Regions from separate parts of the Staphylococcus sp. AS1337 genome, predicted to be linked through region 1. Evidence: riboswitches for the same ligand, from Rfam matches in the RefSeq annotation. Region 1 holds a riboswitch; each other region holds the start of a gene.

Region 1 (3,187 bases):
AACGTGATAAAAATGCTAAACCAGAATTAGCACATACACTTAATGGTAGTGGATTAGCAGTAGGGCGTACGTTTGCTGCAATAGTTGAAAATTACCAAAATGAAGATGGTTCTGTAACAATACCAGAAGTATTAGTTCCATATATGGGTGGTAAAACAGTCATCCGTCCTATTAAATAAATTATTAAAAGTGCGTAGTTAAAGTATTAGCTACGCACTTTTTTATATGTATAGAGAGGGTAGGGGAGGTGTAAAAGTTGAGTATAAGAAATACATAAAATACGCACTATTAAAATAGTTAATTTGATTGAAAGTACTGGAGTTTATAAGGGTGGTCTAATAAATAACACAAGATTCTGAAATAGTTAAATAACTGTATTAACAATATTTCAAGACATACGTTAGACTAACGTCACACAAACCGATGTCTAAAGGTATTGATTACTTTTATGCTATTATATTAGAATGGGTTTACTGTTTTTAGCGTTTGAGGTGAGAGGGTGGAAAAATGGACAATGAGGCGCATGTTACTTTTAAACAAGGTGTAAAAGCGTGTATTCCTACTTTGTTAGGTTATGCTGGTGTTGGTCTGTCTTTTGGAATTGTTGCAGTGGCATCGGGATTTAGTATGTTGGAAATTATTTTACTTTGCTTGCTAGTGTATGCGGGCGCGGCACAGTTTATTATTTGTGCGCTTGTTATTTCTGGCACGCCCATATCTGCAATTATATTGACGACATTCATTGTGAACTCAAGAATGTTTTTATTAAGTATGACGCTTGCGCCAAGTTATAAAAACTATAGTTTATTAAATAGGATCGGTCTTTCTACATTAGTAACAGATGAAACATTCGGTGTAGCTATTACACCACATTTAAAAGGTGAGAAGATTAATGATCGTTGGTTGCATGGATTAAATATAACAGCATATGTTTTTTGGACATTTGCATGTATTATTGGTGCAGTCTTTGGTAAATACATACATCAACCAGAAGCACTAGGATTAGATTTTGCAATTACCGCTATGTTTATATTCTTAGCTGTCTCGCAATTTGAGTCGATTAGACGCTCGAAGATAAACATATATTTTGTATTGATTATATGTGTGATTGTAATGATGCTTAGTTTAAGCTTGTTTATGCCTTCATATTTGGCTATCATATTAGCTTCAACTATTGCAGCGCTGATTGGAGTGATGATGGAACGATGACAACGACGGTACATATGTTAACAATTATCGTGTTATGTGGTGTGGTAACATGGCTCACACGAATTATTCCCTTTATTTTGATAACTAAAATAAAGTTATCTGAACGTGTTATTAAATGGCTATCATTTATACCAATTACATTATTTACTGCTTTAATTATCGATGGATTAATAGAGCAACAAGAAGATGTCATGGGTTATAGCTTTAACGTGCCATTCTTAATAACGATGCTCCCGACTATTATCATTGCTGTGATATCACGCAGCTTAACAATCACTATACTTAGTGGCATTGTCATTATGGCAGTGTTACGTTGGGTATTTTAAACAATCCTATTGAAGTAAGTTATATTATCCGTTAAACTATAAATAATTAGAAAATTAAGATATTTTAGATTACATTAACATTTTAATTTTATCTTAATTAATGAGCTTATCTTTAATACAATTAAAATCAAATCTTATTTCGAGAAGCTGAGGGACTTGGCCCGTGGACGCTTCAGCAACCGGCTTATAAAGTACGGTGCTAATACCATCGATACACTCGAATGATAAGTACTTTTAACTTCTTACTTATTTTATGAGTGAGGAGTTTTTTTACTAAGTAGGAGGTAAAACATGACGAATTATACGGTTGATACACTAGAACTAGGGCCATTCAAAACGGAGTCAGGTGAATTCATCTCAAACTTAAAACTACGTTATGAACATGTAGGATTAAAAGGGCAACCACTCGTAGTGGTCTGTCATGCTTTAACAGGTAATCACTTAACGTATGGTACAAATGAAAATCCTGGATGGTGGAGAGGGATTATTGACGGTGGTTATATGCCGATTAATGATTACCAATTTTTGACATTTAATGTTATTGGAAGCCCTTATGGTTCAAGTTCTGCGTTAACAGATCCAAAGTTTCCTGAGACACTTACGTTAAGAGATATCGTACGTGCCATAGAATTAGGCATTGAAACATTAGGTTTCGAAAGGATTAACATATTAATCGGCGGTTCGTTAGGTGGCATGCAAGCCATAGAATTATTATATAATCGTAAATTTGATGTTGAAAAAGCAGTGATTCTCGCAGCTACAGATAAAACATCATCCTATAGTCGTGCGTTTAATGAGATAGCGAGACAGGCCATTCATTTAGACAATAAAGAGGGGATGAGTATTGCAAGGCAGTTAGGGTTTTTAACATACCGTTCGTCTAAAAGCTACGATAAACGTTTCTCACCAGATCAAGTTGTAACCTATCAAAAACATCAAGGCAATAAATTTATGAATCATTTTGATTCTTTATGCTATTTAACACTCCTAGACGTCTTGGATAGCCATGACGTAGATAGAGGACGCGATGATGTAGATGAAGTGTTTAGTAACCTAGATACTAAAGTAATGACAATGGGCTTCACAGATGATTTGTTATATCCAGATGACTTAGTGCGTGCCGTGGGAAAACGTTTTAAATATCACAAACATTTCTTTGTCCCAGATAACGTAGGTCATGATGGTTTCTTATTGAATTTTAATGACTGGGCACCTAATCTATATCACTTCTTAAAAGTATATAAAATTAAAAGAAAATGATTTAACAACTCTATTATATTAATTTCTAGGATGAAGCTATATGACTACTTTCGATAGGGGGAGGGTAGTCTGACATATATATAGTACATCCTTTTTTTGTACAAGTATTTAAGTTGTGGTGGCGTAAAGTGAAACGAGAAGTAGTAGTATTAGAAATGTAATACCGTGAAGTGTTGATTAGTTCAGTCATTTATAAGTTTATAATTTTGAAAAGTATAGTATATCGTTATCTTCTGTATTTGGATTGCCAATAATTGTATAAAAGTTTTAAAGAGGTTAAAATAATAGTTATAGTCAAAAATAGTATGGGAGTGGCGAAATTGTTTTCAAAAATATATCCTAAAGTAACTGTGCTTAGTATACTAACGCTAATCGTAGTGGCTTTAGCTTTA
Region 2 (3,187 bases), on a different contig from region 1:
TAAAGAAGGAGCAGATGTGGCGATTAATTACTTACCTGCTGAGCAAGTGGACGCTGAAGAAGTACAACAAGTGATTGAAGCAGCAGGACGTAAAGCTGTATTAATCCCAGGCGATATACGCGATGAACAATTTAACTATGATTTAGTTGAAACAGCTTATAACAAACTTGGTGGATTAGATAATGTAACGATTGTAGCAGGACACCAGCAATATAGAAACAACCTTAAAGGCTTTGATACTGAATCATTTACTGAGACATTCGAAACAAATGTTTATCCTATTTTTTGGTCAGTTCAAAAAGCAATTGATTATTTAGAACCTGGCGCAACGATTACACTGACTTCATCTGTACAAGGTTATAATCCAAGCCCGACCTTACATGATTATGCCGCTTCCAAAGCAGCTATCATTTCACTTACCAAGAGCTTATCTGAAGAATTAGGTAGCAAGGGAATCCGTGTAAATTGTGTAGCACCAGGACCATTCTGGTCACCACTCCAAATTTCTGGTGGACAGCCCCAATCTAAAATTCCGACTTTTGGCCAAAAAGAAGTGTTAGGTAGAGCAGGGCAACCGGTTGAACTTTCGGGTGTGTATGTACATTTAGCAGCTGAGGAATCAAGCTATACTACAGGTCAAGTTTATGGCGTGACAGGTGGTACTCAATTAGATTAGAATTGATGGAGTAACGAGACAGTAATTTAATTTAACTATAGTGTTTCAATGTCTCGGTGATACTAAGCATAAGGAGGGAGGGATACATTGATATCCTACCTCCTTATTTTTGAAAGGTAAGGTAATCATTTATGAAAAAATTTAAAGCAGATGCTTTAACCAAAAAACAAAATTATAAATTATTAAGTGGTAGTGTGATACCTAGACCCATCGCATTTGTTACTTCTCAAGATAAAGATGGGCATTTAAATGCAGCGCCGTTTAGCTTTTTTAATGTTGTTAATAGTGCACCTCCAATGATTATGATTTCTACAGGACGTTCTGAAGGGAAGCGAAAAGACACTTCTTTAAATATTGAGGAAACGGAATCATTTGTAGTACATATTACAGATGAAGCTACAGTCGAGCAAATCAACCATACAGCAGCCCCTTTGACACGTAACCAAAATGAATTAGAAAGAACAAGTCTTAATTGTGTTGACTCTGAATTAGTTGCAGTACCTGGTATCGAACAAGCTAAAATTCGAATGGAATGTAAGTTAGATAGAATTATTCCGTTAGGTGACTCTCAAGAAGGATCTGATTTAATTATAGGTGAAGTAGTTATGTTTCATATTGATGAATCAGTTTATTTTGAAGATAGTAAAATAGACGTTGACGCACTTAGTGCTGTAGCTCGTTTAGCTGGTAATGATTATGCTTCTTTAGGTAATAAATTTACTATCGAACGTCCTATGAAGTAAATATAAAGCGATTAAATAAATAACATAAGCTCTATTGAAATAATAGATGTTGAAGGAATTAGATAATGAAATCGTTTGTTAAATTGTTTTCTGTCCAATTCCATATTTGACGAATTACAATTAATACTGTACTGTAATAAAATAAAATAATACCTTATCAAGAGAAGTGTAGGGACTGGCCCGATGATACTTCGGCAACATGATGATGCGTGTGCCAAATCCAGTAGCATAATTCATGCTAGAAGATAAGAATGAATCAAGTTTACTCTTTCTTCTTAATTTAGAAAGAGTTTTTTTATTTTTAGGACTTACAAATAACAGAAGGTTGGGTTCTGTTTTAATATTTAGGAAAGTTGGTTATGTATGGAGGAGACAAAAAAAGGTAACGCATGGGCCTTGATACCTTTAATCGTATTTGTTGGTATGTTCTTAGGTGTGGGTATTAGTACAGGCGACTTTACTACGATGCCACTGAATGTAGCTATATTAGTAGCTTCTATTGTTGGATTAGCGTTAAATAGAAAAGAATCATTTCATAAAAAAGTTGAAGTTTTTACAAAAGGTGCAGGACATTCCAATATTATTTTAATGATGTTAATTTTCTTATTAGCAGGCGCCTTTTCTCAAACGACTGAAGATATGGGTGGCGTGCAGTCGACGGTTAACTTAGGGTTATCATTAATACCAGAAAATTTAATTATCGTCGGACTATTTATAATATGTATGTTTGTATCTTTATCAATGGGGACGTCTGTAGGGACGGTAGCTGCTATAGCACCAGTTGGTTTTGGTTTAAGTCAAGCTACAGATGTTTCGGCAGCTATCACAATGGCTACTGTTGTTGGTGGAGCTATGTTTGGTGATAACTTATCAATGATTTCTGATACTACGATAGCTGCAGTACGTACTCAGAAAACGAAAATGAGTGATAAATTTAAGGTGAACATAAAGATTGTTTTGCCTGGCGCGATATTTACTATTATTGTTCTTTGGTTTTTAACAAATGGTGCACATATAGATGCAAATAAAAGTTATGATTATGATCTTATTAAAGTAATTCCATACTTATTTGTGCTTATTTTAGCATTAATAGGTGTAAATGTAGTTATCGTATTAATCGGTGGCATTGTACTTTCTGCAATTATCGGATTAATCTACGGTTCATTTAGTTGGACAGGTTTATTAAGTTCTATATCCAAAGGTATTATCGGTATGGAAGATATAGCGATTATTGCATTGCTCATTGGTGGTTTAGTAGCATTGATTCAACATAATGGTGGTATTACTTGGCTATTAAATTTTGTACGCAGTAAAGTGAAATCTAAACGTGGTGCAGAATTAGGTATTGCTGGCTTAGTCAGTGTTGCAGATATATCGACAGCAAATAATACTATTTCTATATTAATGGCAGGACCATTAGCAAAAGATATTTCAGAGGAATATGATGTGGATCCGCGTAAATCAGCTAGTATTTTAGATATGTTTGCGAGTTGTTTCCAAGGAATGCTGCCATATAGTCCTCAATTGATTGCTGCTGCAGGTGTGGCGTCTATATCTCCATTTGAATTGGTGCCTTACGCAATTTATCCAATGATACTAGGCGTTTGTGGACTTGTAGCAATTTTCTTTAGATTACCTAGATTAGATAAAAAGTAATTAAGATACATTGCAACATCAAGTTGGGCAATGATTTTTAAGCTCTAAATAGAGTAGTGGAGTTATATGTTAATAAACATGATTAGATAACATTTGAAAATTGTTGATATTC
Region 3 (3,187 bases), on a different contig from region 1:
GATTTGATAATGATGAGCGATAATCGTCTTGAACCTTGAAGTTTCTAAAGATGTTCCCGTTCCAATAATTTTATTAGATGGATAGTTTACTTGGTTAGCAAAGTATACTATCGAATCTACAGGATTAGAAATCAAAATAATTATTGCTTCTTGTGTTACCTCGGCAACTTGGCTCATAACATTTTTTATAATGTCATGATTGCCTTGCGCTAATAAAGTACGATCACCATCATTTTTATCTGTTGGTACACTCGCAGCAATCACAATAAAATCAGCGTCTGCTAAATCTTGATAATCTCCAGCTTTAATATTGATATGCGCAGTGTTAAATAATCCTTGCGAATGATTATGATCAAGAGCTTCTCCACTTGCAATCTCATCTTTATCATCAACCAAAACAATCTCTGAAAATAAATTCAAATATTGTACATCTGTTAAAACTTGACTACCTACTCTTCCTAATCCAACAATGCCTAGTTTAGACATAAACTACACCCCTTTTTTATTACTGATATCTGTTCATAATAATTTATTTTTCATACGGAATTACATCTTTACCGTATTCTTTTTTAATGAATTTTTTCATGTCTTTAGATTGTAGAACTTTTATAAGTGCTTGATACTTTTTATCATCTTTATGTCCTTTTTTCACAGCAACGATATTCGCAAACGGTGATGACTCAGTTTCACTAATGATAGCATCTTTATGTGGCGTTAATCCATTATCTAACGCGTAGTTTGAATTCATAATAACTGCAGCGCCTTCCTTACTTTCATATGTCTTAGGTAAGAATTCTGCCCCTTGTTTATTATTAAACTTCAAATCTTTTTTATTTTCTACAATGTCTTCAAATTTTGCGTCTTCTATACTAACACCTTTTTTAATCTTTATTAATCCTTCATCTACAAAAAATGATAAGAATCTACCCTCTTCAGCTGGATTGTTAGAAACGTATATTGTTGAACCTTTAGGAATATCTTTAATATCTTTATATTTTTTACTATAAACACCCATAGGCGTAGTAAATACTTTTCCAACTTCTTCTATATCATAATTGTGGTCTTTCTTTTCTGCTTTTAAGTATGGCGTATGCTGGAAGAAATTGGCATCTACATCACCTTTATCTAATAATTTATTAGGTACTTTATAATCATTAACTGTTTTAACTTCTAAATCATATCCTTGTTTTTTCATTTCTTCTTTCGCATGTTTCAACACTTCACCGTGTGGTGCTGGTGAAGCTGCAATTGTTATTTTTTTGTCCCCATCTTTACCATTTGAATTGCCACATGCTGCAAGCACGCTCGTTAATATTAATAATGAGCCTAAAACAATTAATTTCCTCATACTTTATTTCACTCCTCATGAATTTTTTAATTTCAAACTAAATAAAAAATACTTTCTCTTAATTTTATAAGAGAAAGTATAAACCTTCTCTCATCTTTAAAAGTTCGATAACTTTTTGTGAATTAGCACCATTTCGTATAACGACGGTTGCTGGGTTTCATAGGGCACGTCCCTCCACCTCTCTTGATAAGAGTAAATCAATATGTAGTTGCAATGTTTTTATCCTAGCATTATACTCATGTTTAGTCAATTAGTTTTTAGAAAATTCTAAATAATACGTCTATTAATCCAATCCTGTTCCATGTGAAACAACAATCTCTTAAAGCTATTTACCTTTACAGAAGGACCATTGCTACATATGCAATAAAGTTATTTAATGCATGCAGTGCTATAGCAGTAGCTAAACTTCGTTGTGTTTTTAAATAGATGTATACAATACCTATAGCGATAACGAGATACATAACTATTTCTAATGGTGATTGCGCTTCTGTTACGTGTAGAGATGCAAAAACAATTACAGATAATACTGACATCACTATAAAATTCAATTTCTTTCCTAATTCACCAATTACCAAGTGTCGGAAGAGAAACTCTTCAGTAACCGGTGCAATAATTACAATAGAAAAGAACGCAAGCATCGTTGAAAATGGTGTACTAAACATTTGTTGAACCAATAAGTCATTTTGTGTTTCTTCAAATTTCCATTGTTCAGGTGCAAATGCATCAACTAATACTGGAAAAATTAATTTAAATATAAACATAACAATAAATGTAACAACAATGAGTTTCCAATATTTCTTGATATTATTGAACCCATTTTTCCACTCAGCTTTATAACTATTTTTATGTAACAACATCCATATAATCATGATAAATATAAAAACGCCAATCTCCATTAACAAAGCAGTAGAGCTCGACTCATCAATTCCATTATCTAAGTAACTACCACCAAAACTTATATTAACTGCCAACAATATGACCAAAATTATGATTGATAATATAAAATTGCTAGCTAAATAAATGATTGGCAGAAAAAAATCTTTACCGCTAATATCTTTCCATTGATATTTCTTTGCGTTTTTTAACGACATTGTAGCCCCTCCTAAAGTTTTATATACAATACACTTTTATATTGCACAATTTTTATTTTCTTTAAACATTTTACAATAATATAAATAGATAGTATAGCTAGACATTTAAACTAAATAATTTAATTTTCAATGTGTAGAAGGAAATGAAAAGTGGTATATAGAGATTAAATATACTATACATATTTTAAGGAGTTGTTGTCGATGCGTATATTGGTACTAGGTGCTGGCGGAATTGGTGGTTATTTTGGTGGTCGCTTAGCTGAGGCTGGCAAGCATGTTACATTTTTAGTACGGCCCAAACGCAAATCATATCTAGAACGAAATGGCTTATCCATTCATAGTGAAAAAGGCGATTATCATTTTAATCCACAACTCATCACAAAAGATGATCGTGTCGAACCTTTTGATATCGTGCTATTATCTTCAAAGTCTTATCATTTAGATCATGCTATTGAAGATTTAAAACCATTTATAGATCATAACACCTTAATTATTCCACTACTTAATGGCGTTGCACATGTCCCTAAATTACAAAACGCTTTTGGAAAAAATAAAATCATGGGTGGCTACTGCATTATAGAAACAACACTTGATAGTACTGGGGAGATTATTCAAACCAGTCAATTTGATAAACTCTTTTTTGGGGAATTAAACGGTACTGAAAGCAATCGTGCTAAATATGTTGAACAGGCATTTTCAGGCACAAAAGCTGAATTTATTCTACATACAAATGTCGAACAAGGCATGT
Region 4 (3,187 bases), on a different contig from region 1:
TCTTTAAATGCAATTTCTACAAGTCTGGCATAAAATGGTGCTGCACTTATGATTAAAGCAGGTAATGCCCCCGTTGGACCACTAATCGTGCCTAACACTAAACTTGTAAATGGAATTAATAAAAGTATTAAAATAATAAATGGTATCGCTCTAAACAAGTTAACTATAAATGAAACAACGCTATAGAAAACTCTTGCTATAGGTGATTTACTTTTAGCTGATAAAAATAGTAATACACCTAATATTAAACCTAATACAAAGGCAAAAATTGTCGAAATAACTGTCATATAAATTGTTTCATATGTCGCTAACCAAACTTCATCCCAGCTGACGTTTGGCATTGTAAACATCTCGCGGAGGATGTCACTCAATGAATTACCCATGTCTTAACACCTCCACTGAAACATGTTGCGCTTCTAAGTCGTTTTTGAACTTTTCGAATTTTTCTGAATTTACATTGCTCAATTGAATCACTAAGAATCCAAGCGAACCATCTTTTGTATGTTTAATATTAGCTTCTAATATGTTCACATCGATATTATGCGTTTTTGTTATGTATGACACTAGGGGTTGCGTGGCATTATTCCCTGTGAAATTCAAACGTACAACATAATCATCTTTATTAAGTGATACTAAGTCACTAATAGATTCGTCAAAATCATCATTTAAATCATCTTTAACAAAACGTTTTGTAACTGCATGTTGTGGATTTTCAAAGACTGTGGAAACTTGACCTTGTTCAATCACACGACCGTTTTCCATAACAGCTACTTCATCACATATACGTCTAATAACATGCATTTCATGTGTGATAATCACGATTGTTAAATTTCTTTCTTCTTTAATTTTCAATAATAATTCTAAAATTTCATCTGTTGTTTGAGGATCCAACGCACTTGTCGCTTCATCACAAAGCAATACAGTTGGTTCATTTGCTAACGCTCGCGCAATACCGACACGTTGTTTTTGACCACCTGATAGCTCTGAAGGATATGCACTTTCTCTACCTTTCAGTCCAACAAGTTCTACTAATTCTTTTGCCCGTTGTTTTGCTTCACGGCGAGGCACTCCTGCTATTTCCAATGGAAATGTAATATTATTTAATACAGTACGAGACCATAGTAAATTAAAATGTTGAAATATCATGCTCACTTTTTGACGTTTTTTTCTTAACTGTGATTTTGATAGCTTACCAATTGTATCTCCATCGATAATGACGTCTCCTGAAGTTGGTTGTTCGAGGTTATTTAGAAGTCTAATTAAAGTACTTTTCCCCGCACCTGAAAAACCAACTACTCCAAAAATCGAGCCTGATTGAATACTTAAATCAACATGATCTACCGCCAGTACGTCCTGTTTTTTCGTTTTGTACTTTTTGACTATTTGATTTAACTCAATCATTCTGTTTCCTCCTTGTGTTGCTAATCCTTCAATTAAAAAATGCTTCCCCTATGTTCACCGAAGTATAGAGAAAGCAAAATAGCTTCTCTCATCTTCTAAAGTTTTAAAACTTTATGTGAATTGGCACCATTTCTTTTAAAGACGGTTGCCGGGCTTCAAAGGGCACATCCCTCCACCTCTCGTGATAAGAGTTTCATTATTTAATTATTTTTAATCCTACCATTGTACTAATATTTCGTCAATAACTATTTTAAATTTTCTAACAGATAAGGCACCGATTGAAATGCATAAATCCTTTTTTGCTCTTCGCCTTTTGACATTACTAATAAAACTGGTACAGATTGAATTTCATACGATTGGCTAAAATCAGGATGAAAGTTTAAGTCCATTTTTATTGTAGGTAATTGTAAGATATCGTTAGCAATATCCAGCATTCGTTCAGAAACCTTACATGTTCCACATGTTGGTGTATACCCAAAGATAAGATACTTATCTTCATTTATATATTTATTGACGTCAACGCGTTGCTCACTTGTTACATTCATGTTAATAAACTTACCCTCTCAGCTATATAATCCAATTTTGCTTTCGCCACCCTTTCCTCATCCTTTACTATAAAACCATGTTTTTCTAATACTCTAGATAGATATGGTTTAGGACAACGGGCAACTTCACAATATTGTTTATCTACCCTTATATGTCTACTTTCACTTAAATAGCGTTTGAACCATTTTCGTATTCTTTCACCTTCATCATCCGAATCTACAAGAATATACACTTGTTTGTCATATAGAGTATCGATCATTTCATCTAATTTATCCACACCCATTGTACCATTTGTGCAGATAATTTCTATAGGTTGATCAATCACTTGTTTGACACGCTTCTTGTCTGACTTTCCTTCGACAACAATTGCTTGGTTCAGTATCGTCATGACATCCACCCTCTAAATGTTGATAGTAAATCTTTCTACTTAGTTCTTCACAATCCGTGATGACAATAAACATAATTTACATAGTTAAAATATTTCTTATTATAATAAAATAATTTATCATTTTTTAAAGTTGAGGTGAACTCGTTAGACTTATAAAATCACTAACTCTCCAATAGCCTCAATGATAAGAAAAAACTCCAAGATAGTTATATCATGGAGTTAAGTGTTATGTTATTCGCCAATCATTTCTGAATATTGTTCAGCAGTTAATAATTCATCTAATTGACTTTCATCACTTAGTTCAACTTTAACCATCCAAGCTTTTTCGTAAGGTGATTCATTTACGAATTCTGGGCTATCTTCTAACTCATCGTTAGATTCAACTACTTTACCTGATACAGGTGCATATAGTTCTGAAACAGTTTTTACGGATTCAACACTACCAAAAGTGTCGCCTTCATTAATTTCGTCATCAACTTCTGGTAATTCAACGAATACGATATCGCCAAGTTCACCTTGAGCATATTCAGTGATACCAATTGTTACTGTATTACTTTCAACTTTTACCCATTCATGTTCTTTAGAATATTTTAATTCACTCGGTACTGCCACGAGAATCCCCTCCTAAATGATTTTACATATTAATGATGCCATATGCATACCATACAATCAACTATTTCTTAGCATATTAATATTATTATAATCTTTTCATAACAATAGATGAAGCGTTTACAAACACAACTTATAATTTCAACTTTTAGAGATGGCTCTATTTAAAGAGATGGCTCTATCTCCAAAAGAGGAATTAAGATAACCATGTTTCCTTATATTGATCTTCTTTGAAACCAACTG

What was found. A riboswitch is a leader RNA that binds a small molecule or an ion and turns the genes downstream of it on or off. The one in region 1 is predicted to bind S-adenosylmethionine.
Region 2: linked by a shared signal. The riboswitch ahead of ACSUE0_RS11620 (Na+/H+ antiporter NhaC family protein) and the one ahead of metX (homoserine O-acetyltransferase MetX) in region 1 are both predicted to bind S-adenosylmethionine.
Region 3: linked by a shared signal. The riboswitch ahead of ACSUE0_RS06830 (MetQ/NlpA family ABC transporter substrate-binding protein) and the one ahead of metX (homoserine O-acetyltransferase MetX) in region 1 are both predicted to bind S-adenosylmethionine.
Region 4: linked by a shared signal. The riboswitch ahead of ACSUE0_RS09365 (methionine ABC transporter ATP-binding protein) and the one ahead of metX (homoserine O-acetyltransferase MetX) in region 1 are both predicted to bind S-adenosylmethionine.

The regions. Positions count from the first base shown of each region.
Region 1 covers NZ_JBOIHZ010000001.1:231,613-234,799, reverse strand. Annotated here, with positions in the region: gene serS (serine--tRNA ligase) at 1-179, shown strand, start outside; gene ACSUE0_RS01105 (AzlC family ABC transporter permease) at 508-1,209, shown strand; gene ACSUE0_RS01100 (AzlD domain-containing protein) at 1,206-1,535, shown strand; SAM riboswitch class I at 1,667-1,766, shown strand; gene metX (homoserine O-acetyltransferase MetX) at 1,827-2,795, shown strand; gene ACSUE0_RS01090 (DUF2232 domain-containing protein) at 3,101-3,187, shown strand, end outside.
Region 2 covers NZ_JBOIHZ010000007.1:128,011-131,197, reverse strand. Annotated here, with positions in the region: gene ACSUE0_RS11630 (SDR family oxidoreductase) at 1-676, shown strand, start outside; gene ACSUE0_RS11625 (flavin reductase family protein) at 808-1,419, shown strand; SAM riboswitch class I at 1,571-1,671, shown strand; gene ACSUE0_RS11620 (Na+/H+ antiporter NhaC family protein) at 1,783-3,075, shown strand.
Region 3 covers NZ_JBOIHZ010000003.1:279,116-282,302, forward strand. Annotated here, with positions in the region: gene ACSUE0_RS06825 (lactate/malate family dehydrogenase) at 1-486, opposite strand, end outside; gene ACSUE0_RS06830 (MetQ/NlpA family ABC transporter substrate-binding protein) at 530-1,348, opposite strand; SAM riboswitch class I at 1,436-1,541, opposite strand; gene ACSUE0_RS06835 (CPBP family intramembrane glutamic endopeptidase) at 1,684-2,439, opposite strand; gene panE (2-dehydropantoate 2-reductase) at 2,641-3,187, shown strand, end outside.
Region 4 covers NZ_JBOIHZ010000005.1:22,950-26,136, reverse strand. Annotated here, with positions in the region: gene ACSUE0_RS09370 (methionine ABC transporter permease) at 1-383, opposite strand, end outside; gene ACSUE0_RS09365 (methionine ABC transporter ATP-binding protein) at 376-1,401, opposite strand; SAM riboswitch class I at 1,487-1,592, opposite strand; gene ACSUE0_RS09360 (thioredoxin family protein) at 1,647-1,946, opposite strand; gene ACSUE0_RS09355 (toprim domain-containing protein) at 1,943-2,335, opposite strand; gene gcvH (glycine cleavage system protein GcvH) at 2,567-2,947, opposite strand; gene ACSUE0_RS09345 (arsenate reductase family protein) at 3,141-3,187, opposite strand, start outside.